DNA from 2 places in the Micrococcus sp. MS-ASIII-49 genome. Region 2 is predicted to be linked to the other one. Evidence: predicted binding sites of a transcription regulator. Region 2 holds the regulator's gene; the other holds the start of a gene.

Region 1 (3,405 bases), on a different contig from region 2:
GTCTTGTGCTCTAGGTGGGATGCCACGGGAGCCGACGAGTTTGCACCGTCTGTTCCAGGTGAAGAAATCTCCGACGGATCGGTGCAATTTACTTCAGACTTCACGGCGTTGTCGCCTATTCCATAGGAATTTCCCTGGGTGCCACATTTGACTACGGGTTCTTCGGAGGCGGCGGGCTGTGCAGTAAGGAGCAGGGAGGTAAGAGCGAAACCGCACAGGAAAAGCCTAGGTTTCATGCTGGTCATCCGGCTGGAGACTCGAGCGTCATGCTGTCTACGACCCAATGTCCAAGGTCACTTGAGTAGGAAAGTTCTGCAATCCACGGACTTTCAGGTGAGGCTGAAACCTCTCCGCCGGGAAGAATTTTTCCCTTGGAGTCACGGGCAGTCTCAGGGCTCAGATCGATGAGAAGTGTTGCTATATATCCGTCTGTAGATGGCTGGGTCGCCATGGAGGTGATGCTTGGGCCGTCGCCAGACATCCATCCGTCGTTCTCATATAGACCTGTCATTGACTGCTTGTACTGCTCGCAAAATTTGCAAGTCTTGCCTGATACCTCTTGCAGAGGTTGGGGCTCACCCGTCTGCTGCAGGAAATAAGTCGCCTCCCAGAAATAGCGAATCGCCGCCTCGGCGCCCTCCTTGGTCTCTTCCTTCATGGCGGCGGGCATCTCCGGCTTGGGCACGTTCTGAGCGGGACCGTCGGCAGATGCGGGCACGTATTCGCCGGACCTGCTCTCCGTGGCCGTGGGGGATGAGCTGACGCCCGCGGTCTCGCTCGTGCTCGCGGGCGCGGACGTCTCGACGGCGGGCTTGGCGGACGAGGGTGACGTCGTCGACGACTCGGCGGGCTCGGACTGCCCGCCACAGGCGGTCAGTGCGAGCGCCAAGGCCACGCTGAGCGTGCCGGCCTGGGCGAATCGGTGGCGGCGCAGGGCGCGCCCGGGTGCGGTGAGAGACATTTCCCCTCCAACTGGACGTCCGTCGTGTGTCCGCGCCTCCCGCGCTGATCCCGCAGCGCGGTGCCCGTGGCATGCGAGGCCCGGTTGGTTCGGAGTATACGCAGGCGGATTGTGGTCCTGCTCGCATTGTCCACAGGACCGTGCCGGCGCACTTCTTCCGGCCCAAGAGACGATTTTCTCGTGCATGTGCGCCCCAGGGTCGGGTCGAGGTCCGCGGTCAGGACTCGGTCCCTCCCATCCCGGGGGCCATGCGTCCTTAACGTGTCCGGCGGCCGCCCTACGTTCGCCTCCATCGCATTCGAACACATATTCGAGTACGATCGGGGGTGCGGCCCCACCTTCCCACTTCTTCCCCGCGTCCGGTCCGCCGGACGGGCCGCGCTCCCATCGCCCGACGGCACCCCGTCGTCGGTCCGGTCAGCAGTGCACAGGGAGAGAAGCAGAATGGGAGTCCTCACACAGTCGGTGGCGGTGGAGTGCGGGGCAGACGGCACCCCGCAGGGGCTGCGCTGGAACGGGCGGGACTACGTCCTCGCAGAGCGCCCCGTGCGCTGGTTCGAGCGGCGCCGCTGGTGGGCGGAGGAGGTCCGCGCGGAGAAGGGCCGCGGCGCCGGTCTCGTCGACCACGAGATGTGGCGGCTGCAGGTCCGCCTGGCCCGGGCCGGCGCCGCGCCCCTGCAGACCCTCGACGTCGCCCACCACCTGGACTCCGGCCGGTGGCGGCTCGTGCGCGTCCACGAGCACGCCCAGGACCTGAGGCGGTCGGCATGAGCCGGGCCACCGCGGCCGGACGCACCGCCGCACCCTTCGCCCACCTGCACGTCGCCTCCGCGTTCAGCGCCCACTACGGGGTCAGCTGGCCCGAGGACCTCGTGGCCGCCGCCGCGGCCGCGGACATGGACCTGCTGGCCTGCACCGACCGGGACGGGCTCTACGGCATGGCCAAGCACGTGGGCGCCTGCCTGCGCCACGGCATCACCCCGATCGTGGGCGTGGACCTGGCCGTCCGGTGGAGCGAGGACGAGAACGCCGGCCGCGTGGTCGTGCTCGCCCGAGGAGGCTGTCATGGCTCCGGCTACCGCTCCCTGTGCGAGCTCGTCTCCGCCGCCCACGCCCGCACCACCGGGGGAGCGGCAGGCGGCAGCCCGTGGGCCAGCGTCGCCGAGCTCGCCGCCGCGGCGGCCGGCCGGGTCCCCACCGCCGCCAACCGAGACAACCCGCCCACCCCCGAGCTGTTCGTCCTCCTCGGCCCGGACTCGGACGTCGGCCGCCACCTGGCCCGCCGCCGGTACGCGGCCGGCCTCGCCGCCCTGCGCCGCTGGAAGGCGGCCCTGCCCGCAGGCAGCCCCCACGCCGACGTCGTCACCCACCTCTCCGCCCCCGGCCGCCGCCTCGACACCGGGCACGCCGTGAAGACCCTCCGCGCCGCCCGCCAGGCCCGCATCCCCGCCGTCCTGACCAACGCCGTGCGCTACGCGGCCCCGGACGGTGCCGCCACCGCGGACGTCCTCGACGCCGTCCGTGCCCTCAGCTCCCTCGACGCCCTCCACGACCTGCAGCCCAACGGACAGGGCTGGCTCAAGTCCACCGCCGCCATGCACCGCATCGCCCACGAGGTCGCCTTCGCCGCCGACGACCGCCCCGCCCCCCTGCTCGAGGCCACCCGCCGCCTCGCCGAGGCCTGCGCACTCGACCCCGAGACCGACCTCGGCTGGGGCGTGCCCCGCGTCCCCGAGGCCGCCGTCATCGGCATCGACGGCCCCCCGGAGCACGTGCTGCGCGAGCGCACCCGCACCGGCCTCCTCGCCCGCTACCCCCACCTCCACACCGGGGGAGGCCTCCCCGGCACCAGCCAGGCGGCCCGAGACCTGCAGGACCGCGCCGAGCACGAGCTCGGCATCATCACCCGACTCGGCTTCTCCTCCTACTTCCTCACCGTGGCCGCCGTCGTCGACCTCATCGAGGGCATGGGCATCCGCGTGGCCGCCCGCGGCTCCGGCGCCTCCTCCCTCGTCAACCACGCCCTGCGCATCTCCCATGTCGACCCCATGGCCAACGGCCTGATCATGGAGCGCTTCCTCTCCACCGACCGCTCCACCCTCCCGGACATCGACATCGACGTGGAGTCCGCCCGCCGCCACGAGATCTACCGCGCCGTCGTCGATCGCTTCGGCGCCGAGCGCACCACCCTCATGAGCATGCAGAACGCCTACCGGGCCCGCGGCGCCGTCCGCGACGCCGGCCTCGCCCTCGGCATGCCCGAACCCGAGGTGGACGCCATCGCCAAGCAGCTCTGGCGCTTCTCCGCCTCGAACTTCCGCGAGGCACTCCAGCGCATGCCCGAACTCGGCGGCCTCTCCCGCCGCATCGAGTCCGGCCGCGCCGAGGGCGACCGCCAGCTGGACCTGCTCGTCGACCTCACCGAACGCCTCGACCGCCTGCCC
Region 2 (3,405 bases):
GCGCCGTCACACCACCGTGGCCGTGGAGGACCTGATCGAAGCCGGGGCGGCCCTGGACCGCGCGTTCACGGACACCCCGTCCGGCCTGATCGCCGCCGGCCCGGACGAGGTGCAGGAGCAGGCCCTCACCGGCGTCCTCACGGCCGCGCGCCAGTGCCTGTCCGACCTCGGCCAGGACAAGGACAAGGAGGCCGACGCCGACGGCGGACGGCAGATGGCGCGCTCGCGGATCCTCGAGGTCCTCGAGGTGGTGGAGCGCATGCTCGCCGCCAGGCCCGAGGCCGACTTCCCCGAGGTGCTGTGGGCCACCCGCCCCGGCCACTTCGAGCCCGGCGTGGGCTGGCAGCCGGGGGACGAGACCGACCCGCCCCAGCTCTACGTGGCCCCGCTCTCGGTGGCCGGCAAGCTGCGGGAGGGCCTGTTCGGCAAGGCGACGACGGTGCTCACCTCCGCCACGCTCACCGTGGGCTCGGGGGAGCGCCGGTTCGACTCGGTGGCCGGCGACGTGGGCCTGGCCGGTCCGGACGCCCCGAAGTTCGAGGCCCTCGACGTCGGCAGCCCCTTCGACTACCCGCGTCAGGGGGTGCTCTACGTGGCCCGGCACCTGCCCCGGCCCGGCAGGACGGCCTCGCCGGAGTCCCTGGATGAGCTCGAGGCGCTCCTGAGGGCGTCGCGGGGCGGGGCCCTCGGCCTGTTCTCCTCGCGCCGGGCGGCCGAGGACGCCGCCGCCGAGATGCGCCGTCGGCTCGGGCCGAAGACCACGATCCTGTGCCAGGGGGACGCGACCCTCTCCGCCCTCGTGCGCCAGTTCGCCGAGGAGCCGGACACGTCCCTGTTCGGCACCATGAGCCTGTGGCAGGGCGTGGACGTGCCGGGGAACTCGCTGCGGCTGGTGGTGATCGACCGCATCCCGTTCCCGCGGCCGGACGACCCGCTCTCCCAGGCCCGCACCCGGGACGTCGCCCGGCACGGCGGCAACGGGTTCATGCGGATCTCCGCCACGCACGCGGCCGTGCGCATGGCCCAGGGCGCCGGGCGCCTCGTGCGCTCCGTGACGGACCGCGGCGTGGTGGCCGTGCTGGACCCCCGCCTGGCCACCGAGCGGTACGGCGGCTACATCACGAGCGCCCTGCCGGACTTCTGGCGCACCACGGACGGCGACGTCGTCCGTGGGGTGCTGGCACGGCTCGCCTCGGGCGATTGAGCTCGCTCGGCCTCGGGCCGTCAGCCCGGCCCGGTCGGAGGGAGCGGGTCAGAGCGAACGCAGGACCGTGACGACCCGCCCCATCACGGTGGCGTGATCGCCGAGGATGGGCTCGTAGGCCGTGTTCTGGGGGAGGAGCCAGGTGTGCCCGTCGCGGCGGCGGAAGGTCTTCACGGTGGCCTCGTCGTCGAGCAGGGCCGCGACGATGTCGCCGTTCTCCGCCGTCTCCTGCCGGCGCACCACCACCCAGTCGCCGTCGCAGATCGCGGCGTCCACCATCGAGTCACCCGTGACACGCAGCATGAACAGCTCGCCCTCGCCCGTGAGGCGTCGCGGGATCGCCATGACGTCCTCGACATGCTGCTCGGCCAGGACGGGGCCGCCCGCCGCGATGCGGCCGACCCAGGGGACCGGCACGCTGTCCGCCTCGTCCGTGCCGGTGTGCCACGCGGGGATCGTGGAGACCTGCGACGACGGCGCAGCGGCGGGGGAGGCGGCCTCGCCCAGCGGGGTGCCGTCCACGTCGAGCAGCACCTCGAGGGCACGCGGGCGTCCGGGGTCGCGCCGGATGTAGCCGTGCCGCTCGAGACGGCCCAGCTGGTGCGTGACGGAGGAGAGCGAGGCCAGGCCCGCGGCGTCGCCGATCTCGCGCATGGAGGGCGGGTAGCCGTGGTCGGCGATCGCGTCCCGGATGGTCTGCACGATCCGCCGCTGGCGGTCGGTGAGCGGCGCGCGCGCCGCCGGCTGATCGTCGGTGGTGCTCATGGCTGCCGTCCGTTCTCCCGGGGTGATGGTGGCCGGACTCGTGTTCCGGCGTCCGGCTGCCGTCCGGACGCTTACCGTGTCCGCCCCCGCTGGTTGCCTGTGTCCTGGCGATCCCCGGGGGCGTTCCGGGGCGTCCGTGCATCGCTTCGAGCCTAGAGGAGAGCCGCCTCTCCTTCAAAGATATGTTCGATCTCGTCGTGGCGTGTCTCGAACACCTGTGCTAGAAAGGGATTCGAACGGATTCGAACAGATGTTCGATCGCCTGGAGGGCATCCGCCCCGGAGGAGGACACCATGACGCTCACCACCGCCCAGTTCGCCGGCTCGCCCGCGACGGCGCGGCCGCGTCCGGCCACCATCCGTCTGACCCGCCGCGGCCGCCTCGTGCTGCGGGGGATCCCCGTGATCGCCGCGGCCGTGGCCGCCACGCTGGCGGCCGCCTTCTTCCTGGGTGTGCTGCTGTCGCCCGCCGCGGTGTCCGCGGACACCGCGGGACCGGCCACCCAGTCCGTCACGGTCATGCCCGGGGACAGCCTGTGGACCATCGCCGCCACGGTGGCGCCGGAGGCGGACGTCTACGAGGTGATCGCCACGATCGACGAGCTCAACGGGCTCGAGGGCCGGGCCCCCGCGCCGGGCGAGGAGCTGTTCGTCCCGGCCATGCGGTGACGCACGGCGGGCCTCGCCCTCCACGGTTCCTAGACTGGCGGCCATGACCGACCTCAGCTCCCTGCCCCTGCGCGAGAACCTCCGCGGCCTGAGCCCCTACGGCGCCCCCCAGCTGGACGTGCCGTACATGCTCAACACCAACGAGAACACGCATCCGGTGCCGCAGGAGGTCGCCACCGCCATCGCCGAGCGGGTCGCGGCCGTCGCCGGGGGGCTGAACCGCTACCCGGACCGCGAGTTCACGGGGCTGCGACGTGCGCTCGCCGGCTACCTCGGCCACGGCCTCACGGCGGACCACGTGTGGGCCGGCAACGGCTCCAACGAGATCCTGCAGCAGATCCTCCAGGCCTTCGGCGGCCCCGGACGGACACTGCTGAGCTTCCTGCCCTCGTACTCCATGTACCCGCTGCTGGCCGGCGGCACGGACACCGTGTTCGTGGACGGCGGCCGCGCCGCGGACCACACCCTCAGCGCCGAGCACGCGGCGGCCATGGTGCGGGAGCACCGTCCGCACGTCGTCTTCCTGGCCTCCCCCAACAACCCGACGGGCACGGCCCTGGACCTGGCGACCATCGAGGCCGTGTACGCCGCGCAGGCGCAGAACGAGGCCGCCGGCGGGCCCGGCGCGATGGTCGTCGTGGACGAGGCCTACGCGGAGTTCGCCCTCGCCGGCACCCGCTCCGCCCTCACGCTCCTGCCCGGCCGCGAGCGGCTGATCGTCACGCGCACCATGTCCAAGGCGTTCGCCCTGGCCGGCGCGCGCCTGGG

The links. Region 2 encodes LexA, which represses DNA repair genes until DNA is damaged. Its sites were predicted from a motif close to TCGAACANNTGTTCGA; they were not measured.
Region 1: SJ20_RS08940 (DUF6504 family protein) is a predicted target of LexA. The motif match lies at 1,260-1,275, and genes of this name have one in related genera.

What each region holds. Positions count from the first base shown of each region.
Region 1 covers NZ_JXSP01000124.1:10,190-13,594, forward strand. The annotation lists gene SJ20_RS08935 (PKD domain-containing protein) at 1-26, opposite strand, end outside; gene SJ20_RS12355 (DUF6318 family protein) at 242-685, opposite strand; gene SJ20_RS08940 (DUF6504 family protein) at 1,406-1,732, shown strand; gene SJ20_RS08945 (DNA polymerase III subunit alpha) at 1,729-3,405, shown strand, end outside.
Region 2 covers NZ_JXSP01000010.1:18,842-22,246, reverse strand. The annotation lists gene SJ20_RS00650 (ATP-dependent DNA helicase) at 1-1,204, shown strand, start outside; gene lexA (transcriptional repressor LexA) at 1,253-1,969, opposite strand; gene SJ20_RS00640 (LysM peptidoglycan-binding domain-containing protein) at 2,263-2,637, shown strand; gene SJ20_RS00635 (histidinol-phosphate transaminase) at 2,681-3,405, shown strand, end outside.